Regions from separate parts of the Rubrivivax gelatinosus IL144 genome, predicted to be linked through region 1. Evidence: predicted binding sites of a transcription regulator. Region 1 holds the regulator's gene; each other region holds the start of a gene.
The links. Region 1 encodes LexA, which represses DNA repair genes until DNA is damaged. Its sites were predicted from a motif close to ACTGTATNNNNATACAGT; they were not measured.

Region 1 (9,505 bases):
GCGCGTTCGCGCGGCGTCGGCCCCGGCGCCGCCGTTCCGGCCACCGAGGAGCGCGAACGCACGCTGCGCCGCGTCTACGCCGACACCCGGCTGCCGAACAAACCACGAAACCTGATCGGCCTGGCCAAGGACATCCCGCCGGCGGAGATGGAAGCGCTGCTGAAGGCCGCGGTGTCGGTCGACGCCGACGTCGCGCGCGACCTGGCGCTGCGCCGCGGCGTCGCGGTGCGCGAGGCGCTGGTCGCTCGCGGCCTGCCGGCCGAGCGCCTGTTCCTCGCTGCGCCCAAGCTCGACGCGGCCGAGGGCCAGACCGGCTGGACACCGCAGGTCGAGCTGTCGCTGGAAATGCCTTAAGCCGCTGCCACCGCAGCCGCGACCTGCTCGCGCAGCCACTGGTGCGCCGGGTCGCGGTGCAGGCGCTCGTGCCAGAGCATCAGCATCTCGAAGCCGGGCAGCTCCAGCGGCGGCGCCACGACCTGCAGCGTGCTGCCCGGGCGCAGCTGGCGCGCCGGCAGCATCGCCACCAGATCGCTGGCCGCCAGCGCCGCTTCCAGGAACAGGAAGTGCGGCACCGACAGCACGACGCGCCGCGCCAGGCCTTGCGCCGCCAGCACCTGGTCGGTGGCACCCTGGAAGCCGCCGCCGTCTGGCGAGACGATGGCGTGTTCCAGCGCGCAGAACTCGGCCAGCGTCGGCTGCCGCATGAGGCTCGGGTGGCCGGCGCGGGCGACCAGCACGTAGCGTTCCTGGAACAGCGGCCGGCGGCGCAGGTCGGGCGGCGCCAGCTCCGCGGCGTGGAAGGCGAGATCGAGTTCACCTTGTTCCAGCTGGCGGGTGAGCGCCGGCGGTTTCAGTTCCAGCACCGCGAGACGCGTGCCCGGCGCCGCGGCGCGCAGCCGGGCCAGCGCCGGCAGCACGATCGTCGAGGCGCCGTAGTCGGTGGCCGCGACGCGCCAGGTGTGGGTCGCGTGCGCCGGGTCGAAGGCGGCCGACGGCGCGATCGCCTGGCCGAGCGCGGCCAGCGCCTCGTGCAGCGGCTGGCGCAGCTCCAGCGCACGCGCGGTCGGCCGCATGCCGCGAGGGCCGGGCAGCAGCAGCGGGTCGGCGAAAGCTTCGCGCAGCTTGGCGAGCTGCACGCTGACCGCCGGCTGCGACAGATGCAGGCGCGCGGCGGCTCGTGTCACGTTGTGTTCGGCGAGCAGGGCGTCGAGCGTGACCAGCAGGTTGAGGTCCAAACGCCTCAGGCTATCTTCCACGGCTATACCAGGCGTCATTGCAATTCATTTCCAATATACGCCCGGCCTGCCTATCGTGCGTCGCATCCTCCGATGGAAAACGACGCATGAAAGTCCTGATCGTCTACGCCCACCCCGAGCCGCGCTCTCTGAACGGCGCGCTGAAGGATTTCGCCGTGCAGCGCCTGCAGAGCGCCGGCCACGAAGTCCAGGTCTCCGACCTGTACGCGATGCGCTGGAAAGCGGCGCTCGACGCCGACGACGACCGCGCCCACCTGCCCGGCGCGCGTTTCGACGCCTCGGCGAACTCCAAACGTGCCTTCGACACCGGCAGCCAGAGCGCCGACATCGAAGCCGAGCAGGCCAAGCTGCGCTGGGCCGACGCGCTGATCCTGCAGTTCCCGCTGTGGTGGTTCTCGATGCCGGCGATCCTCAAAGGCTGGGTCGACCGGGTCTACGCCTGCGGCTTCGCCTACGGCGTCGGCGAACATTCGGACACGCACTGGGGCGACCGCTACGGCGAAGGCACGCTCGCCGGCAAGCGCGCTATGCTGGTCGTGACGACCGGCGGCTGGGCTTCGCACTACGCGCCGCGCGGCATCAACGGGCCGATCGACGACATCCTGTTCCCGATCCAGCACGGCATCCTGTTCTACCCGGGTTTCGAGGTGCTGCCACCGCATGTGATCTACCGCAGCAGCCGCATCGACGAGGCCGGTTTCGCCCAGGCCAGCGCGGCGCTGGGCGAGCGGCTGGACGCGCTGTGGACCACCGAGCCGATCGCCTTCCGGCGCCAGAACCTCGGCGACTACCACATCCCCGAGCTGGAACTGCGGCCCGAACTCGCGCCGGGCGAGTCGGGCCTGGGCATCCACGTCCGCCGCTGACTCAGAAGAAGGCCTGCAGCCCCGTCTGCGCGCGGCCCAGGATCAGCGCATGCACGTCGTGCGTGCCCTCGTAGGTGTTCACCGTCTCGAGGTTGATCATGTGGCGGATGACGTGGAACTCGTCGTGGATGCCGTTGCCGCCGTGCATGTCGCGCGCCAGACGCGCGATGTCCAGCGCCTTGCCGCAGCTGTTGCGCTTGATCAGGCTGATCATCTCCGGCGCCGCCTGGCCTTCGTCGATCAGCCGGCCGACACGCAGACAGCCCTGCAGGCCCAGCGTGATCTCGGTCTGCATGTCGGCGAGCTTCTTCTGGATCAGCTGGTTCTGCGCCAGCGGCCGGCCGAACTGCTTGCGCTCCAGCGTGTAGCGGCGTGCGGCGTGCCAGCAGAACTCGGCCGCGCCCAGCGCCCCCCAGGCGATGCCGTAGCGCGCCTTGTTCAGGCAGCCGAACGGGCCCTTGAGGCCGGCGACGCCGGGCAGCTTGTTCTCGGCCGGCACGAAGACCTGATCCATCACGATCTCGCCGGTGATCGAGGCGCGCAGGCTCATCTTGCCTTCGATCTTGGGCGCCGACAGGCCCTTCATGCCCTTGTCGAGGATGTAGCCGCGGATCGCCTCCTGGCCGCCGGCGGCGCCCTGGGCGTCGGTCTCCTTGGCCCAGACGACGAAGACGTCGGCGATCGGGCTGTTGGTGATCCACATCTTCGAGCCGCTCAGCACGTAGCCGCCGTCGACCGGGCGGGCGCGGGTGGCCATGCTCGCCGGGTCGCTGCCGTGGTCGGGTTCGGTCAGGCCGAAGCAGCCGACCCATTCGCCGGTCGCGAGCTTGGGCAGGTACTTCTGGCGCTGTTCTTCGCTGCCGTAGGCGTGGATCGGGTGCATCACCAGCGAGCTCTGCACGCTCATCGCGCTGCGGTACCCCGAGTCGACACGCTCGACTTCGCGCGCCACCAGGCCGTAGCTGACGTGGTTCAGGCCGGCGCAGCCGTAGCCTTCGATCGTGCAGCCGAGCAGGCCGAGCGCGCCCATCTCGGACAGGATCTCGCGGTCGAAACGCTCCTCGCGCGCCGCGCTCAGCACCCGCGGCTGGAGCTTGTCCTGGCAGTAGTCGCGCGCCGCGTCGCGCACCGCACGTTCGTCCTCGGCGAGCTGCTGCTCGAACAGAAAAGGGTCATCCCACTGGAAGCGCTGCATGTGTCCTCGTCTCCGGATAATCCAGCCCGCAGTGTAAGGACCGGGCCGTGGCGGCCCGTCACCGCTGCGACAAGGAGCTTGCAGAGATGGCGGTGCAGACGATCACGCTGGGCGGCGGCTGCTTCTGGTGTGTCGAGGCGGTGTACGAACTGGTCGACGGCGTGCTCGGCGTCGAGTCGGGCTACAGCAACGGCCAGCTGCGCCAGCCGAGCTACGAGCTGGTCTGCGAAGGCCGCACCGGCCACGCCGAGGTCGTGCGCGTGCGCTTCGACGACGAGCGCATCTCGCTGCGCGAGATCCTCGAGATCTTCTTCACCGTGCACGACCCGACGACCCGCGACCGCCAGGGCAACGACGTCGGCCCGCAGTACCGCTCGGCGATCTACTGGCACACGCCGGAGCAGGAAGCGGTGGTGCGCGAGGTGCACGCCGAGGCCGACCGGGCGCTGGGCGGGCGGGTCGTCACCGAACTCGCGCCCGAAGACAACTACTGGCCGGCCGAGGCCTATCACCAGCACTACTTCGCGCAGCACCCGCAGCAGGGCTACTGCGCCTACGTCATCGCGCCGAAGGTGGAGAAGTTCCGCAAGACCTTCCGCGAACGCGTGCGCGGCTGAGCGCGCTCAGCGCGGCAGGCCGGTCGTGCAGAGGAAGTCGGTCTCGGGCTGGCCGTAGGGAAACAGCGTCGCCAGGCTGCCGCGCAGCAGGGGCTCGAGTTCCGACTTGCCGGCCGAGGCCAGCGCGGCGAACACCGTGCCGCGCAGCAGCCACAGGTCCGACGGCTGCTCGGCGGAGCGCACCTGGCGCCGCACCCATTCGCCGTGGGAACCGTCGAGTTCTTCGGCGGCGACGAGGAAATCGTGTTTCGTCGTCACGAAGGCGCGGCGTGCGGCCAGCCGCGCCAGGCGCGGGCCGGCCAGCGCGACGGCGCCGACTACCGGGTGCACCGGCAGGCGCGGACGTTCGACGGCGTGCAGGGCAGGGCGGTTCACAGCGGCATCAGGCGCGAGCGACCGCGCTTCGGAAAATGGCCGTTGAGGCGGGCGAGGCGGCGTTCGGCCTCGGACTGACTGCGGTGCAGCGCGACGACGCGGTAGAGGTCGGCGCGCAGATGCCAGAGTTCGCGCAGCGTGCGCGCCTGCTGGATGCGTTCGGACAGCTGGTGGACGTCGGAGCCTTGCAGATCCAGCAACGAGTCGACGAACTCCTGGCGTGCGACCGGCAGCTGGCTCAGCGGCGGCGCCGCGTCCAGCGCCGCCGGGGCGGTGAGCCAGAAGACGAAACGGTCCCAGGCCGCGGTCGGCGCGGTGCGCAGCGACGGCGGCGGCACCGGCGCGCGACCGAAGCCGACGCTGTCGGCGGGTCGGGATGCGCTGCGGGGCAACATGCTGGAACTGGTCATGAACGTGATATCGGCCACGAATGGCACGGCTTAAGTGCATTGTGGTCAGCCGGGCAACGCGTTAAGGCCCGAACAAGGGCCACGAAGCCGGTCAGTTCATTCGCCGTTCATCAGCCGGGCAGGAGTGAACCAGCCGGCTGCCGACGACAGCCGAGGCGATCTTTCGAGAGGGAGAAGTGGCGTGGCGGCAGCGTGGCCGCCCGCGTCAACGGCCGGTGCTCAGACCGCGCCGTAGACCGCCTTGCGTTCGGCGGTGTAGGTCCACCAGGGGCGCGGCTCGGCACCGCGCATGAAGTCGACGGCGGCCATGAAGGTGTCGAGCACGCAAGGATCCTGGCGCTTGCCGGTGGCTTCGCAGAGCGCGCGGTACAGCGCCAGCGCGTCGCGCTCGGCCAGTTCACGCGGGTGCAGGATGCCGAGCTGGCGCAGGTCACCGGCGATCGACGGACCGATGTTGGGCAGTTGCTCGAGCAGTTCGCATTCGTCGGCCGTGCGAGCCTTCAGCGGCCGCGGTGCCTTGGGCGCCCGTGGCGGGCGCGCCGGCCCCGGCCGCGGCGGCGCCGAGGGCAGCGTGCGACGGGCGTAGGGCGCGGCCATCACGCTCACATCAGCATCGTGTTGCGGATCAGGCCGACCGCGATGCCCTCGAGCTCGAAACCCTGGTCGCTGCCTTCCAGCGGCACGACGATGGTCTGGAAATCGGGGTTCTCGGGGATCAGCTCGATCGCGGCCTTGGTGCGGCGGAAGCGCTTGACGGTGACGTCGTCGCCCAGGCGCGCGACGACGATCTGGCCGTTCTTGGCCTCGTGCGCCTTCTGCACCGCGAGCAGGTCGCCGTCCATGATGCCGGCGTCACGCATGCTCATGCCGCGCACCTTGAGCAGGTAGTCGGGCTTGCGCTGGAACAGCGAGGCCTCGACGACGTAGCTCTGGTCGATGTGTTCCTGCGCCAGGATCGGGCTGCCGGCGGCGACTCGGCCCACGAGCGGCAGCGTCAGCTGCGCCAGGCTGGGCAGCGGCAGGCTGAACTGCTTGCCGTGCTGCGACATGCGCGCCTCGGCCAGCGCACGCAGTGTGTCAGACTTCAGCCGGATGCCGCGCGAGGTGTTGCCGACGAGTTCGATGACGCCTTTGCGTGCGAGGGCTTGCAGGTGCTCCTCGGCCGCGTTGGCCGAACGGAAGCCCAGCTCGGCGGCGATCTCGGCCCGGGTGGGCGGGGCGCCGGTGCGCTCGATCGCGCTTTGCACGAGGTCGAGGATCTGCTGCTGTCGCGGCGTGAGCTTGGGGCTGTCGTCCATCGCGTGATCCGGTCTTTGAGACTGGAGATTCATCCAGATCACTGTATTTTCATCCAGAGGACCACGGAATGCAAAGCGAATCGCGTGTCGTCGCGCTGGTCGCCACCGGCGGCACGATCGCCGGCACGGCGGCGCGCGGCGACGATCTCGTCGGCTACGACGCCGGCGCGCTGTCGGCCGAACAGCTCACCGCCGCCGTGCCGGCGCTGGCCGGCGAGGCGCTGGAGACCTGGACGCTGGCGCGGCTGGACAGCTGCGACCTGGGCCACGCGACCTGGGCGCTGCTGCTCCGCGAGCTGCAGTCGCGGCTGGCGCGGCCCGAGTTCGCCGGCATCGTCGTCACGCATGGCACCGACACGCTGGAGGAGACCGCCTGGTTCCTGCACCGCACGCTGGCCGCGCCCAAGCCGGTGGTGCTGACCGCGGCGATGCGCCCGGCGAGCGCGCCGTCGCCCGACGGCCCGCAGAACCTGCTCGACGCCGTGCGTTTGGCGCGCGAGCCCGGCGCCCGCGGCGTGCTGGTCGCTTTCGGCGGCAAGGTCTACGCAGGGAGCGAGCTGCGCAAGCTGCACGGCTGGCAGCTCGACGCCTTCTCGGCGGGTGACGCCGGAGCCGTGGCGCTCGTCGAAGACGGTGCTTTCCGCCGGCTGCGCGACTGGCCGGCGCCTGAGTTGCATCCCGCACCGGTCGGCGAGGTGCCGCCCGGCCGATGGCCGCGCGTCGAGATCGTCACCAGCCATGCCGGTGCCAGCGGGCGCATCGTCGATGCGCTGGTGGCCGACGGTGTGCAAGGCCTGGTGATCGCCGGCACCGGCAACGGCACGGTGCACACGGCGCTGCGTGAAGCGGCGGCGCGGGCGCTGGCGGCCGGGGTGGCCGTCGTGCGCGCCTCGCGCTGCCTGGCAGGCGGCGTCGTCGGCACGACCGACGGCGCCTTGCCGCACTACGGCGCGGCGACACCGGCGCAGGCGCGCATTGAGCTGATGCTGGACCTGCTGGCGCGCCGCGCCTGAGCCGCCGTCAGGCGACCGACAGCGCGACGTCGACGTTGCCGCGCGTCGCGTTGGAGTACGGGCAGACCTCGTGCGCCTCGGCGACCAGCGCCTCGGCTTCGCTCTTGTCGAAGCCCGGCAGCGACACCGTCAGCGCGACGGCGATGCCGAACGCACCCGGCTTGCCGGCGTGCGGGCCGATCGAGACTTCGGCGTTGATCGAGGCGTCCGCGGGAATCGCCTTCTTGTGGCGGGCACCGACGGCCTTCAGCGCGCCGATGAAGCAGGCGGCGTAACCCGCGGCGAAGAGCTGCTCCGGGTTGGTGCCGGCGCCGTCGTCGCCGCCCAGCGCCTTGGGCGTCGACAGCTGGATGTCCAGGCGGCCGTCGTCGGACTTGGCGGTGCCGGTGCGGCCGCCGGTGGCGGTGCCGCGGGCGGTGTAGAGCGCTTTTTCGATGGCCATGGAAAGTCTCCTTGGGGTTACGTCGTGAAGGGCGGCCTCAGGCCGCGCGGGGAAGGGATTCGTTGATGCGCCGGCGCAGGGCCTGCACACGCTCGACGAGCACCGCCAGTTCGGCGGCGTCGCAGTCGACACCGGCAAGCAGCCGGCCTTGCAGTTCGACCGCCTGGGCTTGCAGCGCGCGGCCGGCTTCGGTGGGCTCGACGTGCACGCGGCGCTGGTCGGTTTCGTCGCGCTCGCGGCGCACGAGCCCGGCGCGTTCCAGCCGGCGCAGCAGCGGCGTCAGCGTGCCGGACTCCAGGTCCAGTCGCTCGCCGATGCCCGACACCGTCTGCCGGCCTTCGTGCCACAGCACCAGCATCACCAGGTACTGCGGGTAGGTCAGGCCGAGCGGTTCGAGCAGCGGGCGGTACAGCCGCGTCATCGCCAGCGAGCCCGCGTACAGAGCGAAGCAGAGCTGGCGTTCCAGTGGCAGCAGGGCGGGGGCGTCGGTCGAGGCCATGGGCCGCACTGTAGCCAGTTGCGCGCAACTCGGTTGCGCACAACTTGATACGCCGACCGGCCGAAGGGTTGATGCCGGCCGCGCCGGCATCGAACTCAGTTTTCGGCTTGAAGCGACTCGATCTCGGTCTGCAGTTCGAGCCAGCGTTCCTCGAGCATGCCGGTCTCGGCGGCGACGTGGTTCAGGCGCCGGCCCGCTTCGGCGATCTCGGCGCCGGACATCGTGCCGCTGGCGAGCTGGGCCTCGAGTTCGGCGCGTTCGGCGCCCAGCTTCTCCAGCCGGGTGTCGATCTGCGCCAGCTCGTTGCGCAACGGGCGCGTGCGGTTGGCCAGCGCCTGGCGGGCCTGCGCGGCCTGCTTGCGGTCTTCGCGGCGGTCGCCGCTCGGCTGGGGCGCCGGACGCGCCGGCTGTGCGGCCTTGCTCTCCACCGGCGTCGCCGGGACGAAGGCCGCCGGCCGCGGCGGCGGCGGCGGTTCCTGGCCACGCGCCGTGGCACGCGAGACCTCCAGCAGCCAGCGCTGGTAGTCGTCGAGGTCACCGTCGAAGGGCTCGACGCCGCCGCGGCTGACCAGCCAGAACTCGTCGCAGGTCTCGCGCAGCAGCGCGCGGTCGTGGCTGACCAGCATCACCGTGCCTTCGAACTCGTTGAGCGCGATCGACAGCGCCTCGCGCGTCGTCAGGTCCAGGTGGTTGGTCGGCTCGTCGAGCAGCAGCAGGTTGGGGCGCTGCCAGACCAGCATCGCCAGCACCAGGCGTGCCTTCTCGCCGCCCGACAGCGAACCCACGGCCTGCGTGACCATGTCGCCGGTGAAGCGGAAGCGGCCGAGGAAGTCGCGCAGTTCCTGCTCGCGCGCCGCCGGGCCGACGTCGCGCGCCAGCCGCACCATGTGCATCAGCGGGCCGTCGTCCAGCGACAGCACGTCCAGCTCCTGCTGCGCGAAGTAGCCGATGACCAGGCCCTTGCCTTCGGTCATGCGGCCCGCGAGCGGCGCCAGCGCATGGGCGATGGTCTTCACCAGCGTCGACTTGCCCTGGCCGTTGGCGCCCAGGATGCCGATGCGCTGGCCGGCCAGCACCGAGCGGCTGACACCTTGCACGATGGCCGTGCTGCCGTAGCCGCAGACCAGGCCGTCCAGCGACAGCATCGGGTTGGGCAGGCTCACCGGCTCGCGGAACTCGAACTCGAAGTCGCTGGCCGTCAGCACCGGCGCCAGCTTCTCCATGCGCGCCAGTGCCTTGACCCGGCTCTGCGCCTGCTTGGCCTTGGTCGCCTTGGCCTTGAAGCGGTCGATGAAACGCTGCAGGTGGGCGATGCGATCCTGCTGCTTGCTGTAGGCGGCCTGCTGCTGTTCCAGGCGCTCGGCGCGCATCTCCTCGAAGGCGCTGTAGTTGCCGCCGTAACGCGTCAGCGTGCATTCGTCGAGGTGCACCGTGACCTTGGTGACGGCGTCGAGGAACTCGCGGTCGTGGCTGATGACGACCATCAGGCCGTCGAAACGCTTGAGCCAGGCTTCCAGCCAGACCAGGGCGTCCA
Region 2 (9,505 bases), 1.1 Mb from region 1:
GGCTCGGGCCAGAACTCGACCAGGCGGCGCACGCGGCCGGCGGCGAGGTCGCAGTCGAAGAACGAGATCACACGCGCCTGCTGCACGCCGTCGGTGACGACGACGTCGGACACCGCGTCGTGCGCGCCGCCGACGACGCGGTGCACACGAAAGCGCCAGGGCCCGTTCGCCGGGTACTCCTGGTTCATGCGCACGAAACGTTCGGCACCACGGAAACGTTCGCCGGACTGGGGCCAGTCGAGCACGAAGTCCTCGGCCAGCAGCTCGCCGACCGAAACGAAGTCGTTGCTCGCCATGCGGCGCCAGAACTCGTTCACCAGCAGGGTGGTGTCGGCCGCCGGGGCGGCGGCCGAAGCGGCGGGGGTGTTCATCGCGGCAGGTCCTCCAGCGTGTAGTCCAGGGCGTAGACATGGCGGCCGTCGGGCTCGATGCGGATGTCCAGCCGCCCGGCCAGGCCGGCGAGCGCACCGGTGCCCGAATCGGGCACGACGAGCACCTCCAGCCGCGGCTGGCCGCGTTCCATCACGCCATGGTGCTGCAGCACGAAGCTGCCTTCGCGGCCGTCGAGCCTGCCGACGACACGCTCGATCGCGACGTAGCCGGCCGAGCCCGGCACCGGGCTCACGAAGCTCAGCATCCGCCCCTCGCCGACGGCGTCGAGCGGGCCGTGGTAGCGCTTGTCCAGCCGCCGGGCGAGCGGGAACTCGCCGGGCTCGGGCGTCAGCCTGACATCGAAGACGCCGGATGCGTGGTTCATCACAAGACCTCCTGGGCGAACGTGGGGCGGAGCACCGGCGCCGCCGCACGGGCGCGGGCCGCGGCCGGCAGCACCGGGGGCAAGGCCAGCGCCAGCGGCTGGGCCAGCGGCGGGCCGCGGCGCTTGAGCAGGTGCACACGCAGCGCGTCGGCCCCGGCGGCGCAGAGCCACAGCCGCAGCGGCGCGACACTGGGCCGGGTGCGCGCGGCGTCGTCGCGCAGCACGAAAGCCGGGCCTTCGTGCGTCTGGGCCGCGAGCTGCAGCCGGCGCAGCGCGTCGGCCGGCAGCCGCGCCGGCAGCCAGGCGAGCACGGCACCGACCTGGCCCGAACGCAGCGCCTGCTCCAGCGCCCAGAGCACGTCGGCGGCGGGCAGCGGCCCACGCGCCCGGCCACGCTGCGCCTGGCGGCTGCGCACGACGAACAACCGCGCCAGATCGAGCCCGCATTCGGCCAGCGCCCAGCCGAAAGGCAGCGCCGGCGGGTCGAACAGCATCACGCAGCGTTCGTCGCGCTGCACCGCGGCCAGCGCCGGCGCCAGCAAGCGCATCTCGCCCAGGCCGGCACGCGGCAGCAGCAGCTCGGTGAGCACGCGCGAGGGCCAGCCACCGCCGGGCAGCACCGCGTCGAGCGCGGCGAAACCGCTGGGCCAGGTGGTCTCGTGCTGGCGGCCGAGCTGGTGCGCACGCCACAGCGCCGGGTGCAGGTCTTCCAGCGCCGCGGGCCGCGAAGGCACGGCCGGCGCAGGCGGCGCCACCGCAGCAGCCGGCACGGCCAGCACAGGCGCCGCCGGGGCCGGCACAGGCCACACCCGCCGCGCACGCCGCCCCTCCACCGGCACGGCAGCCGGCGGCGACGGGGCGAACAGGGGCAGTGTCTCCATGAAGGAGACTGTATGCCCATACAGTGCTCGCCGCAAGCACCCGGCGCCGCGCCTGGCGGCATCCGGTCACGGTCAGCCGGGCCCCGCCTCCAGCGACAACAGCGCCGGCCGTCCCGGCACGAAGCCCACGCTCAGCACCGGCACCGGCTGGCGTGCAACGAGCGCCGCCTGCGTCGCCGCCCGCCCGGCCTCGTCGGCGACGAAGAGGCCGACCAGCTCGCCGGCGGCCAGCGCCTGCGCCGCGCGGTCCACGGCCTCGGCATGCGCCGCAGCGTCCTCGTGCGCGGGCACCCAGGCGACGGCGCCGGCGCGGCGCAGCAGCGCGCCCAGACCCGGCCCGGCGAGCCGCTGCCGGTCGACGACCCAGCGCAGCGGCCGCGGCCCGGCGGCCGCCGGCAGCAGCAGGTCGGCTCCGCCCGGGGCCGCGCCGACGAGCAGCGCGGCGCCGTCGGCCGGCGGCTGCAGCCCGGCCACACGCAGCCGGCGCAGCAGCCGGCCGTGCAGCAGCGCCAGGCAGCGCAGCAGGTACTCGGGCACGAACCAGAACACCGCGCCGGCGACGACGGCGTTGACGACGCCGGCGACGAGGAACACGCCTGGAATCGACAGCCCCGCGCCGAGCAGCGCCCCGGCGCCCAACGCGCTGGCGATCATGAACAGCGCGTTGAGGATGTTGTTGGCGGCGATGATGCGGGCGCGGTGCGTCGCCGGGCTGCGCAGCTGGATCAGCGCGTACATCGGCACGCTGTAGACGCCGGCGGCCAGCGCCAGCAGCACCAGATCGGCCATCACGCGCCAGTGCGCCGGCTGGGCGACGAAGGCGGCCACCGGCATCAGCGCCGAGGCCGGCAGAGCGTGCGCGGCGAAATACAGGTCGACGGCGAAGACGCTCATGCCGGCTGCGCCCAGCGGCACCAGACCGATCTCGACGTGGCGCCGCGACAGCGTCTCGCACAGCAGCGCGCCGACGCCCACACCGACCGAGAACAGCACCAGCAGCAGCGAGGCCACCTGCTCGTCGCCGTGCAGCACGTCCTTGGCGAAGGCCGGGAACTGCGACAGGAAGACCGCGCCGAAGGCCCACATCCACGAGATGCCCAGCAGCGAGCGGAAGACCACCGGGTCCTCGCGCGACAGCCGCAGGTTGCGCCAGGTCTCGCTGAACGGGTTCCAGTTGATGACCAGGTCGGGCTGCGGCGCCGGCGAACGCGGCACCGCCTGGGCCACCAGCCGGCCGAGCATCGCCACGCCCAGGCAGGCGACAGCCACCAGGCGCGCGCCGGCCTCGGGCACCGCCATCAGCAGGCCGCCTGCCAGGTTGCCCAGCAGGATGGCGACGAAGGTGCCCATCTCGACCAGGCCGTTGCCGCCGGTCAGCTCGCGCTCGTCCAGGTGCTGCGGCAGGTAGGCGTACTTCACCGGGCCGAACAGCGTCGAATGCAGCCCCATGCCGAAGACGCAGGCCAGCAGCACGACGGCGTCGGCGCGCACAAAGCCCCAGCCGGCGGCGGCCATGATCGCGATCTCCAGCGACTTGACCCAGCGCGCCAGCAGCGCCTTGTCGTACTTGTCGGCCAGCTGCCCGGCGGTGGCCGAGAACAGCACGAAGGGCAGGATGAAGACCGCGCCGATCACCAGCCCGGCCAGCGAAGGCGGCATCCAGTGGAGCTGCAGCTCGTAGGTCGCCATCACGGTGAAGGCGAACTTGAACAGGTTGTCGTTGCCAGCGCCGAGGAACTGCACGGCGAAGAACGGCGCGAAGCGGCGCTGGGCGAGCAGCGCGAACTGGTTCGGGTGGCCGCCGCTCATCGGCGCCCCCGCGGCAACAGGCGGCGCACCGTCAGGCCGCCACCGGCGCGAGCGCCTCGCGCAGGAAGCCGCCGGCCAGCGCGAGCGCGGTGTGGGCTTCGTCGAGCACGCGGCCCATCGTCACGAAGCCGTGGATCTGGCGCTCGAAGCCGACGTATTGCACGCGGTTGCCGGCGGCAGACAGCGCGTCGGCGTACTGCAGACCCTCGTCGCGCAGCGGGTCGTAGCCGGCGGTGATGACCAGCGCCCGCGGCAGCCGGCTCAGGTCGGGCGCCAGCAGCGGCGAGGCGCGCCAGTCGGTCCACGAGGCCTCGTCGGGCACGTAGTGGCTGCGGAACCAGGCGATGCTGTCGTTCGTCAGCAGATAGCCCTGGCCGTTGGTGGCGTGCGAGGGCGCGACGGCGCGCATGTCGGTCACCGGGTAGATCAGCAACTGCGCGGCCAGCGGGTCGTGCGCGTCGCGTGCGGCGATCGCCGCGACGGCGGCCAGGTTGCCGCCGGCGCTGTCGCCGCCGACGGCCACCCGCGCCGGGTCGACGCCGAGTGCGACGGCTTCGCGCCGCGCCCAGCGCACGGCGGCGACGGCGTCGTCGACGGCGGCCGGGAAACGGTGCTCGGGCGCCAGGCGGTAGTCCACCGACAGCACGGCGCAGCCCGAGGCCAGCGCCAGCGTGCGGCAGACGACGTCGTGCGTGTCCAGGTCGCCGATCGTCCAGCCGCCACCGTGGAAGTAGACGAGCAGCGCCAGCACACCCTCGCCCGGACGGTACAGGCGCAGCGCCAGGCCGGTGTCGGTGACCAGGTCGCGCACCTCGGCCACCGCCGGAGGCTCGGGCTGGGTGAAGGCACGGCGCTCGGCATAGAAGCGCCGGGCTTCGGCCGGCTGCAGCGTGTGCACCGGCGGCACGCGCTTGTCGATCATCAGGTCCAGCAGCGCGCGGGCTTGGGGGTCGAGCATCGGGAGTTCCTGGCGGGACGGTGGCGTGCACGCGACGCGTGCGCGAGCCGGCTGCGCCCGAGTGTAGCCAGCGCATCCCGGCTGCACGGCCGGCGCCGTATGCTCGCGCCGCCCGAGGACCAGACGATGACCCCCTGCCCCTGCGGCCTGAAGGCCGACTACGACGACTGCTGCGGCCGCTGGCATGCCGGCGCCGCGGCACCGACCGCCGAGGCGCTGATGCGCTCGCGTTACAGCGCCTACGTGCTGGCGCTGGAGCCCTACCTGCTGGCCACCTGGCACGCCAGCACGCGGCCGGAGAGCGTCGAGTTCGAGCCCGGCCTGAAGTGGCTGGGCCTGGAGGTCCGCCGCGCCCGCGAAGACGGCGACACCGCGACGGTCGAGTTCGTCGCCCGCAGCAAGCTCGCCGGCCGCGCCTTCCGGCTGCACGAGACCAGCCGCTTCGTGCGCGAGGACGGCCGCTGGTACTACGTCGACGGCGAGATGCGCTAACCGAAACGCACGGCGTGGATCGGCGGCAAGGTCGTCGCCACCGTGTGCCACTGCTCGCCGCCGTCGACGCTGGCCCACAGCCCGCCGGTCGTGCTGCCCAGCAGCAGGCTCGTGCCGTCGGCGGCCACGTCCAGCGCGTGGCGGTAGACGAGTTCGTAGCAGTCGCGCTGCGGCAGCCCGGCGCGCAGCGTCTCGAAGCTGGCGCCGCCGTCGCGCGTGCGGTTGACGGCCAGCGCGGCACCCACCGGCACGCGGCACTCGTCCTTCACCGCCGGCACGAACCAGGCGGTGCCGGGGTCGCGCGGGTGCACCGCGACGGCGAAGCCGAACGAGGACAGCGGCGCCTGCACGCGCTGCCAGGAGCGCGCGCCGTCGGTGGAGCGCCAGATGCCGTTGTGGTGCTGGCACCAGAGCACCTCGGGCGCCGCGGCGCAGCGCACGATGCGGTGCGGGTCCTGCACCGCCGGGTCGTCGGCGCGTTCGGGCGGCATGTAGTCGGCGCGCATGCCGCTCGCCGCCAGCGCCCAGCTCGCGCCGTCGTCCTCGCTCGCCCAGGCGCCGCCGCAGGACACGCCGACCAGCAGCGCGCCCGGCCGCGACGGGTCGGGGCAGACCGAGTGCAGCCCCGGCACCTCGTAGCCGCCGCCGAACCACTCGGCGCGGCCGGGCGCGTGCCACAAAGCCTCGACCAGGCGCCACGAGGCGCCGAAGTCCTCGCTGCGGAACAGCCCGCCGGGCAAGGTGCCGGCCCAGACGGTGCCGCGGTCGCGCTCCAGCGTCCAGACCTGCACCAGCGTCCAGGCCGGCCCGGGCGCGCCTTCGGGCTGAGGCGGATAAACGGGGGCGGCGACTTCGCGCCAGCTCGCGCCGCCGTCGTCGCTGGCGTGCAGCTTGACGCCGAAGTGCCCCAGGTTCAGCGCCGCGAGCATGCGGCCGTCGGCGTCGGGCGGCAGCAGCGCCGACACCGGCTCGCCGAGAAAGGAGACGCCGGCCACGCGCCAGGCACCGGCGCCGTCGTGGCGCAGTTCGAACAGGCCTTTGCGCGTCGCGGCCCAGGCGCGGTCGTGGTCCATCTTGGCCCCCTTTCAGCCTCCGGACAGCGCCTGCAGCACGTGCACGGTGCTGGCGGGCGCGAGCGTGTCGGCCAGCGCCGTGCGGCGCTGGCCGTCGACGAAGACGGCGACGTTGGCGCGCAGCGCGCCCTGGTCGTCGAGCACGTAGCCTCTCAGCCGCGGATGGTGCTCGAACGCGGCGGCGAGCGCCTCGCCCAGCGTGCCCGCGTCGGCCTGCACCGCGTCGACGGGGCCGACGAAGCGGGCGAGCTGCGGGGTGAAGACGACACGCGGCACCGCCGCATCATGCGGCGCTGAAGCCACCGCGCCGAACGCGAGACCGCGCCGGCGTCAGGGGATCAGGGGAGCACCCTTCGGCCTGGCGGCCGGTCCCGCCAAGCGGGAGTGAGCACCGGACAAGTCCTGAGGTCTCAGGCGACCTCGTGGCCCATGCTCGCCTGCCAGACGCGGTACCAGGCTTCGGCCGGCAGGCGCAGCGCGAGCGCCGCGGTCGCCTCGGCCAGCGCCTCGATGCGCGACGAGCCGGTGATCGGCACCGGCCGCGACGGGTGGCGCAGGATCCAGGCGTAGGCGACGGTGGCCGCCGAGACGCCGTGTTCGGCGCCCAGCGCCTCGAGCACCGCGCGCACGCGCCGCGCCTGCTCGTCGTCGCCGCGGAACAGCCGGCCGCCGGCCAGCGGCGACCAGATCATCGGCGGCAGCCCCAGGTCCAGCGCCTGCTCCAGCGTGCCGTCGGCCAGCGCCTGCATCTGCAAGGGCGAGAGCTCGAGCTGGTTGGTGACGAGCGGGATACGCCGGTGCAGCAGCGCGAACTGCGAGGGCGTGTGGTTGGAAACGCCGAAATGCAGCACCTTGCCGGCGCGGCGCAGGTCGTCGAAGGTGGCGGCGATCTCGTCGGGGTCGGCCAGCAGGTCGGGCCGGTGCAGCAGCAGCAGGTCCAGCCGGTCGGTGCGCAGCGCGCGCAGCGAGGCCTCGACCGAGGCGACGACGTGCTCGCGCGAGCCGTCGTAGGACTTGATCGCATGCGCCGGGCGGGCGTCGCAGACGAGCTTGATGCCGCACTTGCTGACCAGCCGCAGCCTCTCGCGCAGCCCCGGCGCGGCGGCCAGCGCCTCGCCGAACAGCGCCTCGACGCGGTAGCCGCCGTAGATGTCGGCGTGGTCGAAGGTGATGATGCCGAGCTCGAGCGCCTGCTCGATCCAGCGCACGCGCGCCGCGACGTCGAAGCCCCATTCGTGCAGCCGCCAGCAGCCGGCGACGACGGGCGACAGCAGGCCGTCGTGCGGCGGGTGCGAGGTGTTCCGGTCCATGCGGCGACGATAGCGCCACGGGCGCGCGAACGCGTCGCGCGCAGCGACTTGATGACAAGCCCGTTTTTGGTGCTATACTGCTAGCTGTTTCGGGGGCGTAGCTCAGCTGGGAGAGCGTCGCGTTCGCAATGCGAAGGTCAGGAGTTCGATCCTCCTCGTCTCCACCAAAACAACGAAGCCGCTGATCGCAAGATCAGCGGCTTTTTCGTTTCCGGCTCGCCGCAAGAGCCGCCGCCAGGCGGCCCGCGGCGCGGGGATCAGGCGAGCGCTCGTGCCGCCGCGGCGTCGAGCTTGAAGATCGACACCACGCGCGCCAGCTGCTGCGCCTGCACCTTCAGGCTCTCGGCCGCGGCCGCGCTTTCTTCGACCAGCGCCGCGTTCTGCTGCGTCACCTGGTCCATCTGGCCGACGGCGTCGCCAACCTGCTGGATGCCGGTGCTCTGCTCCGACGTCGCCGAGCTGATCTCACCGACGATGTCGCTGACGCGCCGGATCGAGCCGACGATCTCGTCCATCGTCTGGCCGGCCCGGTCGACCAGCGACGAGCCCTGCTCGACCTGCTCGACGTTGCGCGTGATCAGCGCCTTGATCTCGCGCGCCGCCTCGGCGCTGCGCTGGGCAAGCGTGCGCACCTCGCCGGCCACCACGGCGAAACCGCGGCCCTGCTCGCCGGCCCGCGCCGCTTCGACCGCGGCGTTGAGCGCCAGGATGTTGGTCTGGAAGGCGATGCCGTCGATGACGCCGATGATGTCGCCGATCTTGCGGCTGGAGTCGCTGATGCCCTCCATCGTCGTCACCACCTGGCCGACGACCTCGCCGCCCTGCGCCGCGACCTGCGCCGCGGCCCGGGCGAGCTGGTCGGCCTGGCGGGCGTTGTCGGCGTTGTTGCGCACCGTGCTGCTCAGCTCGTCCATCGTCGCCGCGGTCTGCTGCAGCGCGCTGGCCTGCTCCTCGGTGCGGCTGGAGAGGTCGTGGTTGCCGTGCGCGATCTGCGTCGACGCGGTGACCACGCTGTCGCTGCTGGAGCGCACCGTGCCGACGATCTGCGACAGCTCCTCCTTCATCGTGCGCAGCGCGGCCAGCAACTGGCCGATCTCGTCCTGGGACGTGGCCTCGACCTGCACGCCGAGGTCGCCGGCGGCCACGGCCCGCAGCGCGACGACCGCCCGGTCGACCGGGCGCGTGATCGAGCGCGTGATCAGCAGCCCGCCGGCGGCAGCCAGCAGCATCGACAGCACGGTGGCGCCAGCGACGATGGCGATGGTCCAGGCGTAGGTGCGTGCCGCCGCGTCGACGTCGTCCTTGGCGGCGTGCAACTGCAGCTCGATGAGCTCGGCGATCTTGGCGCTGATCGGGTCGACGGTGTCGTACATCGCGCCGTTGAACTGCGCGAGCTGGCCGGCCACCGGCCCCGACAGCGGCTGCAGCGTCTTCTTCACGCGCTCGATGTCGGCGTCCGCCGGGCCGAACAGCCGCTCGGCGTCCTCGGCCAGCCGCGCTTCGGCGGGCGTCATCGTCGTGCTCTTGTAGTCGCGCCAGGACTTCGCGATGAGCTCCTGCGCGCCTCCCAGCGCCTGGAGCGCGTCCTGCGCCGGCAGACGCCCGGCGTTGGCCTTGTTGACGGTGTCGATCACCTTGACCGCGTAGGCGTCGGCGATCAGCTTGAGCTGCTGCAGCGGCACGACGCGGTCGCCGTAGATCGACTCCAGCCGCGCCTGGGTGTTCTGCAGGCTTCGCAGACCGACGGCGCCGGTGATGGCGAGCAGCAGGACGAGGCCGAAAAAGGCCACGCCTAGACGAACCCCGATGCGGGCATCACGCAAGAACTTCATGAATCGACTCGACGGCTTTGGCGTTGTGGGGGGGGTGTCCGCCGGGGCTCGGGGCGATTCCCCAGCGGTCGTCCTTGCCATCGGTCTTCTGCATCCGGTTCTTGAACCGCGAACCGGTTTCATTTCACGCTCGGCCGGATTGGAGCGCCCCCGCGCCCGTCGCCCGGAGGGCGCGGGGCGTCGGGGCCCGGGTCACGCGGCGCCGCCGCCGACCATCGTGCGCAGCCGCCGGCGCAGCTCGCGCTCGCGGCGCTGTTCGGCCAGCCAGTCCTCGCGCACCGCACGCCACAGCGCCACGGCCATCAGCACGATGACCAGCGTGAACGGCAGCGCGAAGACGATGGTCGCCGTCTGCACCGCCTTGATGCCCCCCGACAGCAGCAGGCTCGCGGC
Region 3 (9,505 bases), 630 kb from region 1:
CGCGTCTCGGATCTCACCCGCGAGACCCTGCGTCGCACGCTTACAGTATTCATGGGTACCGGCGTGAAGCGCCCTGACGGCAGCAGCTACGCCGCTCCGTACCAGCATCAGGGCACCGGCACTATCAACACACTGGTGCTTGCGCTGTTGTCCATCATTGCCGAACTCAAGCAGAACGTCATCTTCGCCATGGAGGAGCCAGAGACGGCGCTGCCTCCGCATACTCAGAAGCGCATCGTCAACAGCGTGCGCGAGAAGTCCGCACAGGCCCTCTTTACGTCGCACTCTCCATTCGTGCTCGAGGAGTTCGAACCCGCTCAGATCAAAGTGCTGAAGCGCGTGAGTGGCGTGCTGACCTCCGTCCCTGCCAGCCTGCCGCCCACGATTAAGCCGAAGACCTACAAGGCGGAGTTCCGGGCGCGCTTCTGCGAGGCTCTGCTCGCCAAGTACGTCCTCATCGTCGAGGGCCGCACGGAGTACGACGCGCTGCCGACCGCCGCGCGCAGACTCAGCCAGACCGATCCCCAGTATTTCAAGTCGCTCGAGGCGCTCGGCGTGGCGATCATCGACGCCAAGTCGGACTCCCAAGTCGCGCCGCTAGGCAACTTCTTTAGGGGGCTGGGCAAGACCGTCTTTGCTGTGTTCGACAAGCAGGACGAGACACAGCTTGCCCTTATCCGTGCCGCTGTCGACTACCCGTACGAATCGCATATGAAGGGATTCGAGTCGCTGGTGTTGCAGGGTACTAGCGAGAACGCGATCCGGCGCTACGCGCTGGGCGTGGTTGCCGACGGCGACTGGCCGCAGCACTTGATCCCCGTCACACCGAGGGCAGACTCCGATAGTGCTTCGATAGCCAACGCGCTGTCGCAGTACTTCGCCTGGGGCAAGGGCAGCGGCCAAGCGGCCGACTTGCTGGCGTCCTGCGCGGGCTGGCAGGAGATGCCTGAATACATCTCAAGCTGCCTGCACGGAGTCTTCCGGGTCGTGGAGCCTCTGCCGCCTGCACCGCCTCCGTCTCCGGCTCCGCCGCCTGCGCCCCCAGCAGAAGCCGCAGCGGCCTGAAGTCCATGGTCTGGAGTCCGCAGAAGCTCGCCTTCCTGGGCTGCCCCGGACATGCATTGGCCCTAGCTGGCCCGGGCGCCGGCAAGACTCACGTGGCGCTCGTCAAAGCCCAGCAGCAGGTTGCCCACGGAGCGTTGAACCCAGGCCAAAAGGTGCTGTTCCTGAGCTTTGCAAGGCCAACGGTCGCGCGAATCCTCGAGAAGGCGGCCGAGCTCATCTCGCCGGAAAAACTCAAGCGCCTCGAGATCAACACGTACCACGGGTTCGCATGGAGCATCCTGCGCAGCCACGGCTATCTGTTGAACACCGCGAGGTCCATCACCCTTCTGCCGCCGCCGGAGGCCGCGGCCCACTTTGCGGACGTGGACGCAAGCGTCCGCGAGCAGGAGATGCTTCGTCTATTCGAGCAGGAGGGGCGGCTGCACTTCGACCTGTTCGCGCGGCTGGTCGCGCAGCTCTTCCAGCGCAGCGCCCGGTTGGCGGGCATCTACTGCGACGCCTATCCCATGGTCATCCTGGACGAGTTCCAGGACACAAACGCCGACGAATGGGCGATGATCCGTCAGCTGGGTCGGCATAGCCGCCTAATCGCGCTCGGAGACCCCGACCAGCGGATCTACGAGTTCCGCGGTGCCGATCCCCGCCGCCTGGGTGAGTTCGTCGAGGCGTTCCAACCGGGGAGCTTCGATTTCTCGGGCGAGAACCACCGCAGCAACGGAACGGACATAGCCGCCTTCGGCAACGACCTGTTGACCGATCGGAACCGCGGCAGACGGTACACGCACGTGAAGATCGTGCGCTATGGCTTCCGCAGGAACCAGAGCCCGCACTTTCGGGCGAAGGCGGAGGTTCTCGCCGCGCTGCGGCGTCTGCGCGACCAGCCAAACACATCGGTGTCCGTCCTCGTGCCGTCGAAGGCGTTCATGCTGCAGTTCTCGCAGTACCTGTCGTCTGACCTGGATGGCCTGCCTGCACTTCGGCATGACGTTGCGATGGACGCGGAGTCGCCGTCTCTGGCGGCGAACGTCATCGCAGTGTTGCTGGAAGGCGGCGACATCGCGGCGCTGGCGTCACGCCTAGTCGCCACGCTGCACACCCACATCCGTGGCCGTGGTGGAAACAAGGCTCCGGCGCAGGTGGAGATGGACCTCGCTGGCGCCATCGGCGCATATATGTCGACTGGAAAGATCCGAGGCAAGAACAGGAAGCTCGTCGTCATGGAGTGCCAGAGGATTGCGGCGGAACGCGCGGATCTCTGCCTCTCAGGGAACCCCGAGGAAGATTGGTCCGCCGTGCGCGCGCTGATCGCCGCTTCGGCCGCGCCCCAAGTGGCCCGCGTGGCCGAGGACGCTCGCTTTCTCCGCCTGCTGCACAGGGGCTCTGCGCTGCGCACAGCGCTTAGCGAGATGTGGAGGACGCAGGGTGACTATCTCGGTGCAGAGGAGGCGCTTCGCGACGCCCTGCTCCAGGAGCATTTCGTCGTCGCGCAGAAGGAGTGGCGCGGGCTGCACCTGATGACCATCCACAAGGCCAAGGGGAAGGAGTTTGACGAGGTCGTGATCTATGAGGGCACCTACTCCGGGCGGATCGTGGCTGCGAACGCCGACGCAAGGCGCATCGCGCAGTCGCGGCTGGCGCTGCGCGTCGCGGTCACGCGGGCCATCCGGCGCACGACGATCGTGACGCCCCAGAGAGACGGGTGCCAGTTTCTTTAGCTATATGTTCCGGAAGTCAGCTGTGCGATGGAAGCTGGCGCTGGCCTACGCCAGCCCCGAACGTCAAGTTTCGAGCTGCCCATCTGGAGCCGCGATCGACTGCTCTGGGTCGAGACCGCCAGTTCAGGCGGTCGGAAAGCGGTCGTTCGGGAACATGCGTCGACTCGGCACCGGCGATGTCCGCAGCACGCCGGACTCCGGTCCCTCAGTCCGATGCGCCTGTGCTGCAGCGGATGACTGCAAGGCGGCGGTCATCGTGACGATGACAACCTGAGGCCTCGGACAGCTCCCACTGCAATTCAGTCCCTCGGGATGGGGTCCCCTCCGCGTCCGAACACCAGTAGGAGATTGTTTGCCGGCATCACCACGCGCTCGTGCAGCGCCAGTCCTACCGTCCGCGCCTCTGCCTCCACGGCCTCCCGCCGCCTGATCCCCCACTCGGCATTGCGCCGCTTCAGATCGGCGTCGAAAGCCAAGTTGCCCGGAGCGGTCGGAAGACCGTCTTCCAAGAGGGCCGCGCCCCGCATCAGCGCCGCACAGCACGCCCACGGCGCGATGTGCAGCAGGTTGGCGCAGAGGATTGCGTCCACCGGCTCGGGACATGGCCAGACGGGCTGGCGCACATCCAGCAGCAGCGGCTGCCTGACCCTCGGCAAGCCTGCGCACCAGGCCGCAATCGAGTCCAGCGCGGCGGCGTCGGCTTCGGTCGGCTGCCACTGCCAGCCCGGCAGGCCCTCGCTGCAGAAAGCCGCATGCTGCCCGCTGCCGCTGTCGATCTCCAGGAGCAGCCCGGTACTCGGCAGCACGCGCTGCAGTTCGGCCAAGATCGGGCCGCGGTTGCGCTCGGCGGCAGGGCTGTGAGTGGCGGCCATGGTCTTGAGGTTCAGGGCAAGGTCGGCGTCCGCGGATCCGGCTCGCCGCGATGGGACGCCCGGGCATCGGTGTGTGACCCGATCCCGTGGAGTGGCACGAAGCGCTCAAAGTCCTTCTCGTATCGGATCATGAGGGTGTCGCGCTACGCCGCCAGCCGATGCTCGTAGTACGGCCGTGCCCGGTCGTCCAGGATCTCGAACTGCGCTTTCAGGTTCTTCGGGTCCGGACTGAGCCAAGCGTCGATGTGCTCGGGTCGGATCGGCACGATGCAGCGGTCGTGGCCGGCGGCCGCCACCTCGGGCGGCGGCTCGTCGGTGATCGCCGCGAAGGACAGCAGCTCCGGCTCGCCCGGCGCCGACCAGCGCGACCACAGGCACGCCACCAGCATGTCCTGCACCGGTTGGGGCCGGAACTCCAGTACCACGTTGGTCGGCTTCTCGCCTTCAGCCAGCTCTCGGCCCTGGACCTTGTGCGCATCGACGTTCTCGAAGAACGCGTTGACCAGCATGAGACCGTGCGAGTAGCCGAACAGGTCCTTCCAGAACCCGCCCAGGTTGTCTCGGCGGGCGTTGTAGGTCCCCGGGTACTTCTGGTCGTAGAACGCCGGCTTGCCCGCCGGCCGGCACTGGTAACGCATCGGCTTCAAAACGCGGCGCCCGCCCTCGATCACGATCACAGGCGCGTAGTGCCCGGGGAAGATGCGGGCGTCGCGGTCTTCCAGGGTGGTCCGCCGCAGGTCCGCCAGCTTGGCCAGCGCCCAGCGCACCTTGTCGCTGGCGATGCGCTCGCTGTCCGCGGCAGTCTTAGTCACCTTGGCCGCCAGACTCCTCTGGGCGTCGGCGAGCCGCTTGCGCTGCTTGAACAACTCCTGCTCGAGCTTGATCGTCTGCTCGGCGTTGAACGCGGCGATTAGGGCGTTGATCTGCTGTCCCGCGGCCGCCTCGTTCCCCGCGAAGCCGAGTTCCATCGCCTTCGGGATCTTGATCCTGGGGTCGGCATGACGACGGTGGAACAGCTCGTAGAAGTCCTGGATCGACAGCTCGACGCCGTAGTCCCGCGTGTAGCGGATGTAGTCGGCCACGACCATGGCGCTGTAGCACATCGCTGAGCCTTCCCTTCGACCGACGCCCGCGGTCCGGTGCAGTGTACGGAACGCCCGCGCCCCAGCCCCGTTGGCATCCCGGATTTCCTGGTGGCATACTGGCTATCCATACAGTACCGGAGTCCACATGACTGCCGCCCTGGAATGGGCCGGCAGCGACGGGGAAGTGCCGGTCCAGGCCTTCAACCGTCCCGTCCAGTCCCGCTCACGGCGTTCGCAGCCGGGTGAGCTGCCGCCCGAAGTCGAGTCGGCGCTGTGGCGCGGCACCGAGCTGGGCCTGCAGGCCGGCCCGGTGCTGGGCAGCGGTTTCGAGGCGCTGGACCGCGAGCTGCCTGGCGGCGGCTGGCCCTGCCGGTCGCTGACCGAGCTGCTGTGCCCGCAGCCTTCGGTGCTGGAGTGGCGGCTGCTCGGCCCGGCGCTGCGCGCCGTCGTCGGCCGGGGTGGCTCGGTGGTCGTGGTCGGTCCGCCGAAGACCCCGCACCTGCCAGGACTGCGCCACGAAGGCCTGGACGATGCCCACTTGGTCTGGATCCAGGCCGATGCCCCGTCTGAGCGGCTGTGGTGCACCGAACAGCTGGTCAAGGCCGGTACCTGCGGCGCGGTGCTCGCCTGGCTGCCGCAGGCCCGCCCGGAACAGATCCGCCGCCTGCAAGTCTGCGCTCCGGCCTGCGACGGTCCAGTCTTCCTGTTTCGGCCCTCGTCGGCCCAGCACGAGCCCTCGGCGGCCCCGCTGCGGGTGCTGGCCAGCTTCGGGCTGGACTGGGAACTGCAGCTGCGGCTGCTCAAACGCCGCGGTGCGGCATACGACGGCGTGATCCAGCTGGCGTCGATTCCCGGCGGGCTGGGCGCGGTGCTGACGCCGCGGCTGCGGCACCCCAGCCGGCTCCTTCACGTCCCCTCCAAGGTGGCCCCTCATGCTCTGGGCAGCCCTGTTGCTTCCCTCGCGGCCCGACGGCACGCCACCGTCCGCTGAGGCGCTGCAGGGCCTGGCGGTCTGGGCGCTGCAGTTCACGCCCCGGGTCACGGTGTGCGACGAAGCGGTGCTGATGGAGGTGCAGGCCAGCGTGCGTCTGTTCGGCGGCAAGACGGCGCTGCGCGACCAGGTCGTGCACGAGGCCGCTGACCAGGGCGTCAAGGCCGTGGCCTGGGCCGGCACCAGCCTCGCCGCCCTGGCCTTGGCCCGCGTCGGCGTCGAGAACGGCTTCAAGCGTGCCTTGCCGGACCTCCTGGACAGCCTGCCGATGGGCGTCCTGAGCGCCGTCGGCCCGCACCAGGCGACGCTCGCCCGCCTGGGCTGCAAAACGCTGGGCGACATCCGCCGCTTGCCCCGGGGCGGCGTCAGCCGCCGCTTCGACAAGGAATTGCTCGCCGCGATCGACCAGGCCTACGGGCTGCTGCCCTGCGTCCACACCTGGGTCGCGCTGCCCGAGCGTTTCGAATCCCGGCTGGAGCTGATGTCGCGGGTCGAGACGGCGCCGGCCCTGCTCTTCGGGGCGAGGCGCTTGCTGCAGCAGCTCTGCGGTTGGCTGGCGGCGCGGCACTGCGGCACGACGGCCTACACGCTGCGCTGGGCGCACGACTCAATGCGGTCCCGGGATGCGGGCGAGGGTGGCGAGCTGACGATCCGGACCGCGGCGCCGACGCGCGACCTCGAGCACCTGTGCCGGCTGCTGGCCGAGCACCTGGCCAAGGTGAGCCTCGCGGCGCCGGTGGGCGACCTCGAACTCAGGGCGGACGAAGTCGTGCCGCTGCAAGCGGCCAGCGCCAGCCTGCTGCCCGACCCGGCGCAGGACGGGGAGTCGCTGCAACTGGTGCTGGAGCGCATCGCCGCCCGGTTGGGGCCGGACCGCGTGCTGCGGCCGGTGATCGTCGACGACCACCGGGTCGAATGGATGCAGATGTGGCAGCCGGCTGCCGCACCCCGGCCGCGCAAGAGCGCGGCCATCAAGGCGATGCCCCAGCCGAGCTGGGTGTTGCCCGAACCCCTGAAGCTCGCCACCCGCGGCCCCCGGCCGATGTACCAGGGCGTGCTGCTGCTGCTGACCGGCCCGCACCGAGTCGAAGGCGGGTGGTGGCACCGCATCGGCGAAGGCGAAGCCGCGACCACCGCCAACGTACAGCGCGACTACTGGGTGGCCTTGAGCGAGCACGCCGGGGTGCTGTGGATCTACCAGGAGCGGCTGGCCAACGACGAGACCGCCTGGTACCTGCACGGGGTCTTCGCGTGAGCGGCCATGGACGAGCCTCACGTCACTGCCGAGAACGGCGGCCGCAGGTCCGGCGCGATTCCCCAGTACGCCGAGCTGCGCTGCGTCAGCAACTTCAGCTTCCTCCAAGGCGCCAGCCTGCCCGAGGAACTGGTCGAGCGCGCGCAGCAACTGGGCTACGCGGCGCTGGCGCTGACCGACGAATGTTCGATGGCGGGAATGGTGCGCGCACACGTGGCGGCCAAGAAGATCGGCCTGAAGCTGCTCGTCGGGGCGCAGTTCCAGGTCCAGCCGGGTTCGGAGCCGTCGCTGCCAGCGTTCCACCTGGTAGCGCTGGCGTGCGACCTCAACGGCTACGGCAACCTGTGCCAGTTCATCACCCGGCTGCGCCGCCGCTCCGACAAGGGCACTTACCGGCTGGCGGTTGAAGACTTCGACGCCGCCGAGCTGGCAGACTGCGTCGTCATCGCCGCAACCGAGCGATCGGCCGGCGACGAGCAACTGCTGGCCCTGGCAGGCTGGCTGCTGACGCACTTCATCGGGCGCTGCTGGCTCGGGGTGGAGCTGCTGCGCCAGCTCGACGACGAGGTCTGGCTGCTGCGGCTGCGCCAGGCCAGCGAGCTGTCGGCCATCCCGCTGGTGGCCACCGGCGACGTGCACTTTCATGTGCGCTCGCGCAAGCCGCTGCAGGACGTGATGACCTCCACGCGCGTGGGCAAGCCGTTGACCGAGTGTGGGAGCGCGTTGCAGCCCAACGCCGAACGTCATCTGCGCACCCGACTGCGCCTGGCGCAGACCTACCCGGACAAGCTGCTGGCCGAGACGCTGGTGGTTGCCGCCCGCTGCAACTTCTCGCTGGACGAACTGCGCTACCAGTACCCGGATGAGGTCGTGCCCTCGGGCCACTCGCCGGCGTCCTATCTGCGCCAGATCACCTACGAAGGTGCCGGTCGCCGCTGGCCGCAGGGCGTGCCGGCCAAGGTCCAGGCCCAGATCGAGCACGAGCTCGAGCTCATCTCCGACCTGCACTACGAGCACTACTTCCTCACCGTTTACGACATCGTGGCGTTCGCGCGGTCGCGCCACATCCTGTGCCAGGGCCGCGGCAGCGCGGCGAACTCGGTGGTCTGCTACTGCCTGGGCGTGACCGAGGTCGATCCGGCGCGCATGTCGGTGCTCTTCGAGCGCTTCATCAGCAAGGAGCGCAACGAGCCGCCGGACATCGACGTGGACTTCGAGCACGAGCGGCGCGAGGAGGTGATCCAGTACCTCTACGCCAAGTACGGGCGCGAGCGGGCCGCCCTGACCGCTGTGGCGATCTCCTACCGTCCCAAGTCGGCGCTCCGCGACGTGGGCAAGGCACTGGGGTTCCCGGAGGCGGTCATCGACCAGGTCGCTAAGGGCCATACCTGGTGGGACGGCATCAACATCCGCACCGAGCGCCTCGTCGAGCTGGGCCTGTCGCTGCAGGACCTGGCCGTGCGGCAGCTGATCCAGCTCACCGGCCAGTTGATCGGCTTTCCGCGGCACTTGTCGCAGCACCCGGGCGGCTTCGTGCTGACCAAGGGCCCCCTGTCCCGGATGGTGCCGATCGAGAACGCGGCGATGGCCGACCGCACTGTCATCGAGTGGGACAAGGACGACATCGACGCGCTGGGTCTGCTCAAGGTCGACGTGCTGGCGCTGGGCATGCTGACCGCGATCCGCAAGAGCCTGGACTTCATCGGCCAGCGCAAGGGCTGGGCCTTCGGGATGCAGGACATCCCGTCTGAGGACCCGGCGACCTACGACATGATCTGCAAGGCCGACACGGTCGGCGTCTTCCAGATCGAGAGCCGGGCGCAGATGAGCATGCTGCCGCGGCTACGGCCGCGGCGCTTCTACGACCTGGTGATCGAGGTCGCCATCGTGCGGCCCGGGCCTATCCAGGGCGGCATGGTCCACCCCTACCTGAACCGGCGCCAGGGCAAGGAGCCGGTGAGCTACCCCAGCCCGGAACTGGAGCAGGCGCTGGGTCGAACGCTGGGTGTACCGGTGTTCCAGGAGCAGGTCATGCAGATCAGCATGTTGGCCGCCGGGTTCACACCGGGGGAGGCCGACGGCCTGCGACGAGCGATGGCCGCCTGGAAGCGCAAGGGCGGGCTGCAGCACTACTACGCCAAGATCGTCGACGGGATGACCGCGCGTGGCTACGACAAGGCCTTCGCCGAGGCGATCTTCGAGCAGATCAAGGGGTTCTCGGAGTACGGCTTCCCCGAGAGCCATGCGGCGAGCTTCGCGCTGCTGGTCTACGCGAGCTGCTGGATCAAGTGCCACCACCCGGCGGAGTTCCTGGCGGCGATGCTGAACTCGCAGCCGCTGGGGTTCTACTCACCCAGTCAGCTGGTCCAGGACGCGAAACGCCATCGCGTGGAGGTGCGGCGCGCCGACGTGATGGACAGCGACTGGGACTGCACGCTGGAGGGCGACGGAGATCCACCCGCGGTGCGCCTGGGGCTGCGGATGATCGCGGGGCTGAAGCTCGAGTCGGCCAAAAGGATCCT

Region 2: imuA (translesion DNA synthesis-associated protein ImuA) is a predicted target of LexA. The motif match lies at 1,646-1,663, and genes of this name have one in related genera.
Region 3: imuA (translesion DNA synthesis-associated protein ImuA) is a predicted target of LexA. The motif match lies at 4,853-4,870, and genes of this name have one in related genera.

The regions. Positions count from the first base shown of each region.
Region 1 is NC_017075.1:2,519,377-2,528,881, forward strand. Features, by position in the region: gene RGE_RS11640 (DUF748 domain-containing protein) at 1-354, shown strand, start outside; gene RGE_RS11645 (LysR family transcriptional regulator) at 351-1,274, opposite strand; gene RGE_RS11650 (NAD(P)H-dependent oxidoreductase) at 1,343-2,122, shown strand; gene RGE_RS11655 (acyl-CoA dehydrogenase) at 2,124-3,317, opposite strand; gene msrA (peptide-methionine (S)-S-oxide reductase MsrA) at 3,404-3,934, shown strand; gene RGE_RS11665 (hypothetical protein) at 3,941-4,309, opposite strand; gene RGE_RS11670 (hypothetical protein) at 4,306-4,704, opposite strand; gene RGE_RS11675 (helix-hairpin-helix domain-containing protein) at 4,939-5,316, opposite strand; gene lexA (transcriptional repressor LexA) at 5,322-6,017, opposite strand; gene RGE_RS11685 (asparaginase) at 6,086-7,030, shown strand; gene RGE_RS11690 (organic hydroperoxide resistance protein) at 7,038-7,472, opposite strand; gene RGE_RS11695 (MarR family winged helix-turn-helix transcriptional regulator) at 7,510-7,971, opposite strand; gene RGE_RS11700 (ABC-F family ATP-binding cassette domain-containing protein) at 8,067-9,505, opposite strand, start outside.
Region 2 is NC_017075.1:3,658,922-3,668,426, forward strand. Features, by position in the region: gene RGE_RS16690 (nuclear transport factor 2 family protein) at 1-371, opposite strand, end outside; gene RGE_RS16695 (DUF3224 domain-containing protein) at 368-757, opposite strand; gene imuA (translesion DNA synthesis-associated protein ImuA) at 757-1,491, opposite strand; gene RGE_RS16705 (MFS transporter) at 1,711-3,447, opposite strand; gene RGE_RS16710 (alpha/beta hydrolase) at 3,479-4,405, opposite strand; gene RGE_RS16715 (YchJ family protein) at 4,505-4,897, shown strand; gene RGE_RS16720 (WD40/YVTN/BNR-like repeat-containing protein) at 4,894-5,970, opposite strand; gene RGE_RS16725 (ubiquitin family protein) at 5,983-6,246, opposite strand; gene RGE_RS16730 (aldo/keto reductase) at 6,381-7,280, opposite strand; tRNA gene RGE_RS16735 (tRNA-Ala) at 7,372-7,447, shown strand; gene RGE_RS16740 (methyl-accepting chemotaxis protein) at 7,538-9,112, opposite strand; gene RGE_RS16745 (BCCT family transporter) at 9,305-9,505, opposite strand, start outside.
Region 3 is NC_017075.1:1,886,346-1,895,850, reverse strand. Features, by position in the region: gene RGE_RS08875 (ATP-dependent nuclease) at 1-1,065, shown strand, start outside; gene RGE_RS08870 (UvrD-helicase domain-containing protein) at 1,071-2,780, shown strand; gene RGE_RS08865 (DUF938 domain-containing protein) at 3,080-3,652, opposite strand; gene RGE_RS08860 (SOS response-associated peptidase family protein) at 3,796-4,755, opposite strand; gene imuA (translesion DNA synthesis-associated protein ImuA) at 4,883-5,728, shown strand; gene RGE_RS08850 (Y-family DNA polymerase) at 5,670-6,983, shown strand; gene RGE_RS08845 (error-prone DNA polymerase) at 6,990-9,505, shown strand, end outside.